DNA from 3 places in the Methylotenera versatilis 79 genome. Region 3 is predicted to be linked to each of the others. Evidence: predicted binding sites of a transcription regulator. Region 3 holds the regulator's gene; each other region holds the start of a gene.
What was found. The regulator sigma-54, encoded in region 3, starts transcription at its own class of promoters, with help from an activator protein. The targets are predictions, from matches to a motif close to TGGCACNNTTCCTGCT.

Region 1: METVE_RS0105160 (TorF family putative porin) is a predicted target of sigma-54. The motif match lies at 2,547-2,562, and genes of this name have one in related genera.
Region 2: METVE_RS0102775 (prepilin-type N-terminal cleavage/methylation domain-containing protein) is a predicted target of sigma-54. The motif match lies at 1,697-1,712, and genes of this name have one in related genera.

Annotation. Positions count from the first base shown of each region.
Region 1 covers NZ_ARVX01000001.1:1,025,937-1,030,633, forward strand. The annotation lists gene METVE_RS0105150 (ammonium transporter) at 1-1,154, opposite strand, end outside; gene glnK (P-II family nitrogen regulator) at 1,167-1,505, opposite strand; gene METVE_RS0105160 (TorF family putative porin) at 1,580-2,488, opposite strand; gene METVE_RS0105165 (accessory factor UbiK family protein) at 2,670-2,942, shown strand; partial or broken gene METVE_RS12570 (magnesium chelatase domain-containing protein) at 2,939-3,595, shown strand; gene METVE_RS0105175 (ATP-binding protein) at 3,823-4,697, opposite strand, start outside.
Region 2 covers NZ_ARVX01000001.1:530,974-535,670, forward strand. The annotation lists gene mlaE (lipid asymmetry maintenance ABC transporter permease subunit MlaE) at 1-43, opposite strand, end outside; gene METVE_RS0102770 (ABC transporter ATP-binding protein) at 60-866, opposite strand; gene METVE_RS0102775 (prepilin-type N-terminal cleavage/methylation domain-containing protein) at 976-1,626, opposite strand; gene METVE_RS0102780 (sensor histidine kinase) at 1,946-3,598, shown strand; gene ccsB (c-type cytochrome biogenesis protein CcsB) at 3,691-4,697, opposite strand, start outside.
Region 3 covers NZ_ARVX01000001.1:648,980-653,676, reverse strand. The annotation lists gene METVE_RS0103415 (KdsC family phosphatase) at 1-60, shown strand, start outside; gene lptC (LPS export ABC transporter periplasmic protein LptC) at 110-814, shown strand; gene lptA (lipopolysaccharide transport periplasmic protein LptA) at 935-1,573, shown strand; gene lptB (LPS export ABC transporter ATP-binding protein) at 1,620-2,342, shown strand; gene METVE_RS0103395 (RNA polymerase factor sigma-54) at 2,355-3,929, shown strand; gene hpf (ribosome hibernation-promoting factor, HPF/YfiA family) at 4,087-4,449, shown strand; gene hprK (HPr(Ser) kinase/phosphatase) at 4,462-4,697, shown strand, end outside.

The DNA.
Region 1 (4,697 bases), 380 kb from region 3:
AAAGAATCGTCGTAACCAAGCTTGCTTTTTAGGCTAGTAACAGCCCAGAAACTGACAATACTTGCGATAGCACCTAAGACGATTGCACCCATTGGACCTACAAAACCACATGCTGGTGTAATGGCAACCAAACCAGAGACTGCACCTGAAGCCGCACCCAACATTGAAGGCTTACCTTTTGCAAACCATTCTACGAACATCCAAGCTAATACTGCCGCTGCTGTTGCAACTTGTGTATTAATTAAAGCCAATGCAGCGACTCCATCAGCAGCCAACTCACTACCGACGTTAAAGCCGAACCATCCCACCCACAGTAATGCAGCACCAATCATTGTCATCACCATGCTGTGAGGGGTCATTGCTTCTTTGCCATAGCCAATACGCTTGCCTATTAGTATTGCACCAATCAATGCAGCAATACCTGCATTAATGTGAACAACGGTACCGCCTGCAAAGTCTTTAGCACCAAGTGCTGCCAAGACGCCGCCGCCCCAAACCATATGTGCTACTGGGAGATATACAAAAGTTACCCATAATGCGACAAACAATAGCACCGCAGAGAACTTGATGCGCTCAGCAAAACCACCCACAATCAACGCTGGTGTAATACATGCGAATGTTAATTGGAATGTGATAAAGACATATTCAGGAATCACGCCATTAAGAGAGCTTGGAGTAACACCTAATAAAAATGCTTTACTAAACCCGCCAATGTAGCCATTTAAACTACCGCCATCTGTAAATGCCAGGCTATAACCATATACAACCCAAATTACAGAAACCACCGCAGTAATTGCAAATACTTGCATGAGTACTGATAGCATATTTTTAGCACGTACTAATCCGCCATAAAATAATGCCAGGCCAGGAATAATCATTAGCAACACTAATACTGTTGCCACAATCATCCAACTCGTACTGCCAGAGTCCAATGTAGCTGGTGCCGCTGCTGGAACAGCTTCTGCAGGTGCGGCCGCGGCTGCATTTTCCGTCACCGTTTCTACGGTTGTGGTCTCTACAGTAGTTGCACCATCAGTTACCGTTTCAACAGTCGCTGCAGCTGCTTCTGGTAAATCTTCTGCAAAACTATTCGTGCTCACTGCACCAATGCTCATCAGGGCAACTAGCGATAAAACAGATAATAATTTTTTCATTTTATATGCCCCTTATAGCGCTTCTGGCCCGGTTTCACCGGTACGGATGCGATAAACTTGTTCTAAATTGAAGACAAAAATCTTGCCATCGCCAATTTTGCCCGTTGCAGCAGCTTTTTCAATCGCATCCACCACTTGGTCTAGCATGTCATCTTTAATGGCGATTTCGAGTTTTACTTTCGGTAAAAAATCGACTACATATTCTGCACCACGGTATAGCTCAGTATGGCCTTTTTGACGACCAAACCCTTTCACTTCTGTGACAGTGATGCCTTGTACACCTATATTCGACAAGGCTTCACGCACTTCATCAAGCTTAAAAGGCTTGATAATTGCGGATACAAATTTCATGTTGTTCTCCAGTTGGTAGGTAATGGGCAAGCCAGGCATTTGCGTTGGCTTACCATTCTAATATAACTTAAAAATTAAAATACACGGCCAATCGTTACAATCCAACGAGCATCCGCTAGATCTTTAACTTCTGAGCGATTGTTGAAACTTGCACCACCAAAGCCACGGGTGCTCCAGTAACCTGTATCAGATGCGCCTGTGTAATACACACCAGCGTTCCAGCCTTCTGAGCTAGCCACTTTAAATGATTTACTCAAACCGATTTTATAGTCTGTGTAGTCAGGATCATCTTCATTCAGTGCGTTAGCACTGCTACCTTGTGTCAAATCAAGTTTGCCTGATACATTTAAATGACCAACGTGACCAATCAATGTCAAGCCGTACCAAGGCAATGGATAAGCAGCATTTAACTCTATATAAGTTGTACCGCTAGTGCCGCCGTCCCAACCTGTTTTTTTCTCAGCACCAAACCAGTCACCTAAAGTAACAGATGCTTTTGCACTGATCCATTTGTAAGATAAACCAACGTTGCCTTCATAAGTGTCCCAGCGACCGCCATTAGGTGTTTGCTGTGTTCCTGCAACATAATATTTTTTCCAGCTTCCGCCCGGATAGAAATAACCAATCGCGCCAATTGAGTAACCTAAACCTTCAACTGCATCAATCGTACCGTTGTAACCACCATAAAGATCTAACTCAACGGGAGCATCTGGAAATGTGTTTGGCGAAATAGTTGAACCCCATACACCAACAAACAAACCGCTTGAATGCGCAATATCAAAGCCGCCTTGAAGCGCTGGCTTGTGCCATGATTGTGAAATACCACGTGTGTAGTAATCAGAAACAAAACCCACGTTTGATGTTACTGTAAAATTTGATACTGGTGCTGCTTCAGCAGCTGGTGCAACCGCATCTTCAGCGTAAGATAATGTCGGTACTGCGAGAGCGCTTAGTACTGCGATTGATAATAATGAATTACGCATTGTGTATCCCCTAACGTTGTTGTAAAAATATTAAGTAGTTTTAACCACGATATTGACTAGCAAAGCGCGTGCCAAAATAAAAGTGATTAAAATCAATGCGTTATGTTTTATGTTTGTAAGCTGTAGTTATTAACTAACGGTGAAAATCTGTTAAACTGCACCAAAATAGCGAGGAAATATTATGTTTAATTCATCTCAATTTCAAGATTTATCAAATAAAATCAAAGACATAGTAAAAACATCGCCTTTAGCAGATGTCGACAAAAACATTCATGCACTAATTAAGGGCGCACTCACCAAAATGGAGCTAGTCACGCGTGAAGAGTTCGATGTGCAAACAGAGGTATTACGACACGCTCGCGAACAACTTGAAAGCTTAGAAACAAAACTTGCCGGGCTAGAAAAGCAGATACTAAAAGAATCAATATCATCAGAGCAGATTAAGCAACAATGAGTTTAGCCGTGCTACATAGCCGTGCCTTAAATGGTATGGAAGCACCCGAAGTCATCGTAGAAGTGCATCTTGCAAATGGGCTGCCTAGCTTTACTATCGTAGGTCTTCCAGAAGCTGAGGTGAAAGAAAGTAAAGACCGCGTGCGTGCGGCTATTCAGACGGCGCAATTCGAATTTCCTGCGCGACGCATTACAGTTAATCTTGCCCCTGCAGATTTACCTAAAGAAAGCGGACGTTATGATTTGCCGATTGCTTTGGGCATTTTGGCGGCAAGCGGGCAGATTCCTAAAGACGCATTAAGTCGTTACGAAATTGCTGGAGAATTAGCGTTAACTGGTGAGTTACGACCTATTCGCGGTGCGTTAGCCATGACGTATCAAATGGTCAAAAATAGCACCAAAACCAAGCGTGCTTTTATTTTGCCCCAAGCCAGTGCAGAAGAAGCCAGTTTGGTAAAAGATGCCATTATTTATGCCGCAAACTCGCTGTTAGAAGTGTGTGCACATCTCAGCGGTCACACCATTATTCCGCAATATCAATCAAATGCGCTGCAACATAAAAATCATTATGCCGATTTCAATGAGGTAAAAGGTCAATCGCAGGCTAAGCGTGCGCTAGAAATCGCAGCCGCTGGCGGGCATAGCGTATTCATGTTGAATGCTTAGAGACCAATAAATTTAGATGTCATTTTATTATTAATTAAATAAATGAATCTAAAGCTCGAAATTACCTTAATGATTACGAGAGTTTCGATCTAAGTAATTATTCACAGGTACAGGGGGGGGGATTCATTAACCAATATAGGTTAGAGGGTCTCGCGTATAAAAATAAAAAAAATTGTTGTTAGTACAGGGTATTAAATTTGAGTCTCATCAGTGGTTTATATTGGTACTATCGTTCTATATTTAAGAGTTTCACTTTTAGGTTGGTATATTTTGGGTAGCTCTTTAATATTTATTTTTAACGGCATCTGACTGGCGATACCACTAAATATACATGTTCCGATTGGGAGTGTCGGTATTGATTCTTCTGTAAATTTGTCAATATATGAAACTGCACTAGATATCGTTGCGAGATCTTTCTGATTAATTAATCTGTGTATGAAATAATTATGTGCTTGAGACGTTATAGTTGCTGATATGTCATTGGGCCTTTGGCTAGAAATTGTAATAAAAACTCCAAACTTTCTACCTTCTTTTATAATTTCTTCAAAAGTTTCTAATCGATAATCTTTCCAGCTTTCTGACTCGCGAGATGAGACTGTTGAAAGAATGTTGTGAGCTTCATCAATAATTATATTTAATGACTTTGAATTATTGAATTTCTTTTGTTCGGAATAAAGCATCTTAGAAAGTAATAGAGGTATGGTTTTTTTCATATCCAGATTTACTTTATTTAAGTTCACAACAACAAAGTTGCTCTCCCAAAATGTATGAACGCCTGATGTATCAAAGAGCTTGTGTATATCTTTTCTTTTACTTTTTAATTTATTAATTGCTGGGGCTATATGTTCATTTTGAGCTCTATTAGTAAGCACATCTTTAATAAGCTGAATATATAGAAAATCGATTACACGGGCTAATATTTCTTCAGGCTGTTTATATTCTTTGACATGTTTATAGACAATACTCTTCTCAATTTCGTTTGGAGTAGTTTGAGGATATATACTTCCATTAATAACAAACTGCTCAGATTTATTCAACCATTCAAGGTCACTTTCTATCTCCACTTCAACACCCTTTGAATCTACACTTG
Region 2 (4,697 bases), 120 kb from region 3:
GCAATGTACGAACTAAACAGACAAATAAGTTAGATTTAATCATCTTATATATACTTCAATTATGTCGCTTTAAAATCTAACAAATCTTGCTTGTAATCACCCGCTGCATAATGAAACGGTACTGGCCCATCTTTCTCGCCATGCACAAATTGATGCACAAATGGCAAGTCTGATTTACGCAAATCTTCTGGTGTACCTTCTGCTGCAACCACGCCATTGGCAACAAAATAGACATAATCTGCGATGGTAAATGTTTCTTTTACATCATGCGACACGATGATAGAGGTTGCGCCAAGCGCATCATTTAAAGTGCGAATCAAATCGCAAATAACTGCCATAGAAATAGGGTCTAAACCTGCAAAAGGCTCATCGTACATAATAATATCGGGATCAAGCGCAATTGCTCTTGCTAGCGCCACACGCCTCGCCATACCACCAGACAACTCAGTTGGCATCAATTTATGGGCGCCACGTAAACCAACAGCATTTAATTTCAGCAGTACCAAATCGTGAATCATACTTTCAGGTAAATCGGTATGTTCACGCATCGGAAAGGCCACATTTTCATATACAGACAAATCGGTGAATAATGCGCCCTGTTGAAACAACATACCCATTTTGCGGCGCAATTGATAAATGCCAGCGCGGCTTTGTTTATGTACCACCTGGCCGTCAACGCGCGCCTCACCTTTGCTTGGCTTAAGTTGCCCGCCGATTAAACGTAATAACGTGGTTTTACCGCTGCCGCTGCCGCCCATAATGGCAATTACTTTGCCACGCGGAAACACCATGTTGATGCCTTGATGCAACATGCGGTTTTTATAGCCAAAAGAAAGGTTGTCGAGTTCGACGATATTTGGAGTCATTTGATGTGGGATTTAATTTTGTAGACATTCTAAATCAAAACGTCTAACAATCAAAAGTTTAAATAGATAGTATTACAAACAAAAAAGCCCGCATATGCGGGCTAATCTATTAAAACGCAAGACAAACGATATAGGGTGTTCCATCTACAATTTGTCCTGTTGCCACAGAAGGTTGTCCAGCTACTGCTACTGCTCTCAAAGAACCTGTTGCCGTATTACCATCATCTAGATTAGCATCAATTTGCTTAACCAGTCTACCAGCAATGTTTTCAGTACAAGTTACATATGAACCCGTCATTGGAGCAGCGTCCACAATAGTTGCAAAGCCAGGAAGACTTTGTACTCCAAAACGACCACTTTCAGCATTACGTGGTAAATATGCAGGATCATTAACTGCTGTAGGACCTGTTGCAAAACCAGCTAAACGTACATGTTGCCAAAATAAAAATGATTCATCTGTAGGAGTTGTAGAATTCCATGCTCCATTAATTTGCGCATTATTAAGCGTTGCTGCTGGCGAGCCTGCTGCTGTGCCGCCATTTATGTGAACTGCCACATTAGCATCATCACCAGGAATTGCACGAAACTTATCCTGGTAGCCGTAAATAAAAATTTGTACGTTTTTAAGATCTGCAGTGATATTTTTTGCCTTAGCACTATTAATCAGTTCCTGCCCTCTTAAAACACCGCCCAGCAACAGGCCGATAATCACCAGCACGATGGCTAGCTCAATAAGGGTAAAACCTGTTTGTTTATTCATTGTGGTATCCTTTTAACCGATATTATCATGTGATTTTTTATTGCAACAATCACAATTTTGTCATAATTCATGCAAACAACATGCCAATGCATTTTCACCGCATCAGGTCTTGTTTAATGGCTATTTAAGTTATTTTGAAGTAAATTTAACCCAAGCAATAAAAATGCTTGTTGAGATTTCGTCATAACTGACAGATTATTGACACATTAACGACAACGTACCTTCTAAATACGGACTATACCCGATGTTTAAAACCCTATTCAATTACCACAAAATAAATCTTATTTTGATTAGAAACTCACACCGTGTTTTAGCATTAATGTTGCTCTCACTGCATGCTTTTTTAATTTGGGGCAACGAGCAAAATTACTTAAAACAAACACTTTTCTTAGGAACATACGCTTTGTTTTTGTTATGGCAGCCTATTTGGCGCAGCACTGAAAAACTTTCGCGGCCAGCGCTCGCCATCTTTATTGGCGTCGGCATTATTGGCTTTTTTTATTCCAGTTGGTGGTTAACTGCGCTTTGGCTATCTATTTTATTTGGCTTGCTGGGCGGGCGGATTTTTTCAGAAGAAACCAAAACCAACCGCATTATCCATATTTTGGCAGCCAGTTATTTACTTTCAATGCTGCTATTGTGGGTTGTACCAAAACTACTCGGCGCATCTGATGATTTAGAGGCGGCTACTTTTGTCATTCGCTACTTGATTCCGCTGTTACCGATCACTATCTTTTTTATTGGCAATCAAACTAGCAAATCGGGCCAATTACCGGTTTTAGACTTTTTCTATACCTTATTACTCATGCTTGTTGCCTTGATTTTAGTACTTGGCAGTTACGCAATTGGTACACTAAACACAGTTAACTACATACAAGTGATGTTTATCACCATATTCAGCATGGCTTTTGTATTGCTGGCGTTTAGCTTCTTATGGCAGCCCAGCACACGTTTCTCCGGCGTAGAACTTTTGATGTCACGCTATCTGTTAAGTATCGGCATGCCATTTGAAAAATGGGTAAAAAGTATCGCGGTTTTGGCTGAAATCGAATCGACTCCAAACGGTTTTGTGCAAGCTGCGATGATAGAAATGACATCACTAGCTTGGGTTTCTGGCGTTTCTTGGTTGGCAGATGAGACACAAGGCAAATTGGGCGAGTCATCCAAACATCAAACCAATTTTAGCTTTAAAGATTTTCACATGACATTGCACACCAATTGGCAAATTTCACCCGCTTTGTATGTACATGTAAAATTGTTAACCCAAATTATGGGCGAGTTTTATGAAGCCAAACGACGCGAAGAAACCTTGCGCCAGAATGCTTATATGCAGGCATTTTATGAAACAGGCTCACGTTTAACACATGATATTAAAAATATTTTGCAATCGGTTGGCACACTGGTTTCCGCGGCTGAACAAACTGAAGATAAAGATAACGCTGCGTTACTTAACTTAATCCGCAAGCAATTACCTGTATTAAATCAACGTATTGCTGCGACTTTAGATAAACTTAAAGCACCGAATGAAGATAAAAAGCGCGTAGAAAAAATGTCTGCATGGTGGAAAAACCTGCAATTACGTCACACGCAAGATCGCATTGAATTTAAAGCCAGCGAATTACCTAAACAAGATATTAATGCAGAAGTGCTAGATAGCGTGTTGGATAATCTGCTGAATAACGCATTAGAAAAAGCCAAATATCAGCCGAATACACTGATTACCATTGAGATGCATCACATTGCAACGAGCGGTGATGATGGCAAACATTTTTGTATTGATGTGACGGATACGGGTAAAGCGATGGATGCAGCGATTGCGCATGATTTGTTTAAAAAACACATCGCCTCGCACAATGGATTAGGCGTTGGTTTATATCATGCCGCACAAGATGCCAAACAAGCAGGATACAATTTGATTTTAGATAGCAATGTGAATGGCACAGTAAGATTTAGAGTGCAGTTGAGCGCTTAATCGCGAATCTGAATTGTTGCAATTAGCGCCCTAAAAACATATGCCAGCTTTCGCTGGCATATGATAATTGCACAAAATTTGAAACTTACAATTTATAGCTCGCCGTAAGAATGCAAGCCGCTTAAGAACATATTCACACCCAAAAATGCAAAGGTTGTGACTAGCAAGCCAATTAATGCCCACCAAGCCAGTACTGGCCCGCGCAAGCCTTTAACCATACGCAAATGCAACCATGCAGCGTAATTCAACCACACAATTAATGCCCAAGTTTCTTTTGGATCCCAACTCCAATAACCGCCCCACGCTTCTGCTGCCCACATCGCACCCAAAATAGTCGCAATAGTAAAAAATGCAAAGCCCACAGCAATCGCTTTGTACATCACGTCATCGAGCACTTCTAAACTAGGCAAGCGGCTGGTTAAAATGCCTTTTCTGGATAACAAGTAAGCGCTCGCTACCATTGCCGCCAATGAGAAAGAACCATAGCCAACAAAGTTTGCTGGCACGTGGATTTTCATCCAATAACTTTGCAATGCGGGTACTAACGGTTGAATCGCATCTGCGCCGCGATCGAATCGATACCATAGAATAAATGCGACGGCAGCGTTAATAATTAACAATACAAAACCGCCCAATTGTTTAGTATTAAATTTGTCTTCGTAATGCAGATATAAAAGTGAGGTAATTAAACAGAATAAAATAAACACTTCATATAAATTACTGATGGGAATATGTCCAACATCTGGCGCGATTAAATAAGATTCGTACCAACGCACCATTAAGCCGACAAAGCCAAACAACACCGCGCTCCACGTTAAGGCAGATGCCACACGGCCAGCAAAATCGCTGCGTTTATATAAGGCAAACCAATAAGTGACCATGGCTAAAATAAATAGCACATTCATCCACATGACGGCAGATTGGCTGGAAATCAGAAATTTTAAGAAGAAAGCCTGTGTGGCGCGCGCTTGGTCGCCATGATACATGCTAATGGAAATCAAACTAATGACGCCCACACCAATCACTAATTTGGCTAGATTTTTCCAACGCCAGCCTAAGTAACTAAATGCAATCGCCGCACCAAATAAAAAACTCACTT
Region 3 (4,697 bases):
TTGATCATGCAAGCACAAGGTACTTTAGACGCACAGATGGCACCATTTTTTGCTAAATAATATGGCTAAAGTATTGAGTTAATGTTAATCGTGATTGTTAATCAATAGCATGTTGACACGTTCGGCATTATTTTTTCCGTTGGTGTTGGCTGTGTTACTGGCCTTGCTGACGTTTTGGATCAACCAAACGGTAGAGCAGCAAGGCCCTAAAATTGATGGCAGTAATCGACATGACCCCGATTACACCATGCATAATTTTGTGACCACGCAAACCGATGCGACAGGTAGATTGAGTTACATATTGGCTGCGACAGAAATGCTGCATTATCCAGATGATGACAGCACGGTCTTACAGCGGCCGCGTTTTACGCAATACACGCTAGATAAGCCATATACGCAAATTGAAGGTTTGCATGGATATGTTTCGAGCAATGGCGAGCAGGTGACATTGGTTAATAATGTTAAAGTGGTGCGCCAGGCGTTTGAAGGCAAAGGCGAGATGCAAGTGTTAACGGAAAAGCTACTGATTTTTCCTAAAAACGATTTAGTAAAAACCGACGCGCCAGTGAGGATTACACAAGCACCAAAAACCGTGATTACTGGAGTTGGCATGATTTACGATAAAAAAGAGCAAACCGTGACTTTGCTGAATCGGGTAAAAGTACATTATGAACGGCCGCCAGTTGTTGTGCCAAAACAAGTGACTGCACCAAAAAATGTCAAAGTAAAGCCAGCAAAAACCAGTAAGATAGCACCTAAAAAATCGGCCAGTGCGAAATTGACTGGTGCTAAAAGTGCTAAAAAAGTAAAGTGAAAAAGACTACAAATAAAATGAAGCAAAAAAAGCAGCAACTCAATACGAAATCGCGGAGAAATAATGGTTAACTTTATTCGCATAAGCTTATTCAACAATAAGTTTAATGGCGCATTAATAATGGGTTTTTGCTTAAGCTTGTTCACAAGCTTGCACGCAATGGCAGAATCGGCAGATCGCGATAAACCGATTGAGCTTGAAGCGGATACCGTTACGGTGAATGACGCAAAAAAAACCAGCACCTATACGGGAAAAGTGATTTTAACGCAGGGCACACTGATTATTCATGCAGATAAGTTGATTGTGCGTGAAGACAAAGAGGGTTTTCAGCACAGTACGTCGACTGGCAATCCAACCACTTTTAAGCAAAAAAGTGAGGGTAAAGATGAGTATATACAAGGCAGCGGTCAGCGCATTGAATATGATGGCCGTATGGACAAAGTGCAGTTGTACACGCGCGCATGGGTAAAGCGTGGCGAAGATATCGTGCATGGCGATTACATCAGTTATGACGCCAACGCTGAATATGCAGAAGTGATTGGTGGCGTGAAATCTGAAGGCAGTGGTTCATCTACGGGTCGCGTTAAAGCGATTATTCAGCCGAAAAATAAACCCGCCGCCATTCCAAATGATAAGCCGGCAAATGATAAATCCTCTGAATTGAAAATCAACACGAATCCGCCGCCCAGAGTGGATAAGGTTTTAAGGTTTAGCAATACGTCTGAGGCGACTAGCAAACCTGAGTCTCAATCAAACTAATACAAACTTAACCGAATAAAACACTTAATAAAATAAAACATCAAAAATGAGCGAACTCGTTGTAGAACATCTACGGAAGTCTTATAAAACACGCACAGTGGTGCAAGATATTTCGCTGCAAATCAATAGTGGCGAAGTGGTGGGTTTGCTTGGGCCAAATGGCGCGGGTAAGACAACGAGCTTTTACATGATTGTCGGATTGGTAATGTTGGATGCGGGACGTATTTTGCTGAATGGCAAAGATTTAAGTCGCATGCCGATTCACAGCCGTGCGCGCATGGGCTTGGCTTATTTGCCGCAAGAGCCATCTATTTTTCGTAAGTTAACCGTAACCGAAAATATATTGGCTATTTTAGAGCTGCAAAATCTAACTGAAGATGAAAAAAATACGCAGCTGGAGTCTTTATTGCAAGAGTTGCATATCACGCATATTCGCAACAGTTCGGCAATCAGTTTGTCTGGCGGTGAGCGCCGTCGGGTTGAGATTGCGCGCTGTTTAGCCACCAATCCTAGTTTTATTTTATTAGATGAACCTTTTGCTGGTATCGACCCAATCGCGGTTTTAGATATTCAAAAGATTATTCGTTTTTTAAGCAGCAAAAATATTGGTGTATTGATTACAGACCATAACGTGCGCGAAACTTTAGGTATTTGCGACCGCGCTTATATTGTAAATGACGGTACGGTGTTTGCGTCTGGGCATCCTGCAGAAATTGTAAATAACGAAGCAGTGCGGGAAGTGTATTTAGGGAAAGATTTCAGGCTCTAGCCTCAAGTATTTATGAAGCAAAATCTACAACTTAGAATGTCGCAAAATTTGGCGTTAACGCCGCAATTGCAGCAATCAATTCGTTTGCTGCAATTATCGAGCCTTGAGCTAAATCAAGAGCTAGATGTGATTTTGCAAGAGAATCCATTGTTAGAGCTGGTCGATGGCGAAGATGGTGAGGCAGATGCAGGTTTCGACGATAGTGTATTGCAAAAAAATAACGATAATGACAACTTGGATGCTGATGGCAAACAAGCCGCCGATGTTGATGAACCAGATGCTTTTAATAGTTTAGATTATCAAGAAACCAGCACGACTAACTCCCAAGAAAACACAGAATCGATTGATGCGCCGCAAGAATCCAGTGCAGGAGAAGATTTTTCAGCAACTGATTTTGATGAAAATTACGAAGAATATGGCAGCGCGAGTAACTGGGATGAAGGCGGGCGTCAGAATAATAGTGACGATGATGATGGCGACTACACGCGACAAGAAATCGTCTCAGCTAGTTTGCGCGAGCATTTATTAAGCCAGCTTAAGTTAATGCCTTTATCTGATCGCGATCAGACACTGGTGCTGTTATTAATTGATAGCATCAACGAAGATGGTTATTTAGAAGAGTCATTGGCTGACATGGCAGAATTATTGCCAGAAGAGCTTGAAATTGAATTGCTAGAGCTAGAAACTGCGCTAAAACTGATTCAGCATTTGGATCCGCCAGGTTTAGGGGCAACCAATTTACAAGAGTGCCTACTGTTGCAGCTCAATGTGCTGCCAAAAGAAACTGACTTTTTGAACATTGCCAAAATCATTGTTCAACAACATTTAGCGGTATTGGCAAATAAGGATTTCGCTAAGTTACGTAAATTGCTGAATTGCGATGATATCGCCTTAAAAGGCGCACAAACTTTAATCAAACAGCAAAATCCGCGCCCAGGTAGCGATTTTGCGCAACTCAGTCGCGATCACTTTATTCAGCATGAAGTGCTGGTTAAAAAAGTGAAAGGCATTTGGATTGCAACGTTAAATGATGGCGTGATTCCTAAACTACGTATTAACCAATTGTACGCAGACATTTTGAAGCGCAATCGCGAAAATTCGAATCAATATCTGCAAACGCAAATGCAAGAAGCCAAATGGATGATTAAAAATATCCAGCAGCGTTTCTCTACTATTTTGCGCGTTAGCCAAGCGATTGTTGATCGCCAACGTAATTTTTTTGAGCATGGTGAAATCGCCATGCGGCCACTCGTTTTGCGTGAGATCGCAGAAGAGCTTGAGTTGCATGAATCGACTATTTCACGCGTAACAACGCATAAGTATATGCTCACTCCGCGCGGTGTTTTTGAACTGAAATATTTCTTTGGGAGCCATGTAGCAACTGATGCTGGCGGCTCTGCTTCTGCCACGGCGATTCGTGCGCTGATTAAACAATTGGTCGCAGAAGAAACGCCTAAAAAGCCATTGTCAGATAATCAAATCACCGATATTTTGGCGAAACAAGGCATTATTGTCGCGCGCCGGACTATCGCAAAATATCGCGAATCGCTGAATATTCCGCCAGCGAATTTACGCAAATCGCTTTAAGCAATTTTACAAAAGCGTTACAAATAATACTGAATAATCTGCTCAAACCACCTCGCAAAAAATAATCAAAGGTGTACACTTAAATTGTTCGATGAGTAAAGATGTGCTACTTATTGGCAAGCTTTACTTGGAGAACAATTTCAATAAGGAGCAAGTCATGAATTTACAATTAACTGGGCATCACTTAGAAATTACACCTGCAATGCGCGAATATGTGCAGAGCAAACTCGTTAGAATTCGCAATCACTTCGATCATGTGATTGACGTTAAAGTTACCATGAGTGTAGAAAAGCTCGCTCAAAAAGTAGAGGCTACATTACACGTACCCGGCAATGATTTACACGCTGAGTGCATCGATGAGAATATGTATAGCGCGATTGATATGTTGACAGACAAACTAGACCGCCAAGTTCTCAAACATAAAGAAAAACACGGCAGTCATCATAAAGCGAATGGTGCTGTTAAACATCAAGATATAGGTCAACATCCGTCTATTGATGAAAATCCAACTCTTAACTAACTTAAATAATCTATGGCTCAAATTAACGTAGCCGAACTCTTCAAGGAAACCCGCCTCAAGCTCAAACTCCACTGGATTGCAGGGCTTGATGGCGGCAATAACCAACTCAATTCCGAAAAAGTCACTAAGCCTTCTCTGGCTTTAATTGGCCATCTCAATTTCGTACATCCTAACCGTGTGCAGGTGTTGGGTTGCGCTGAAATGGACTATCTAAATAGTCTGAGCATTATTGCGATGCAGCAAGCTAT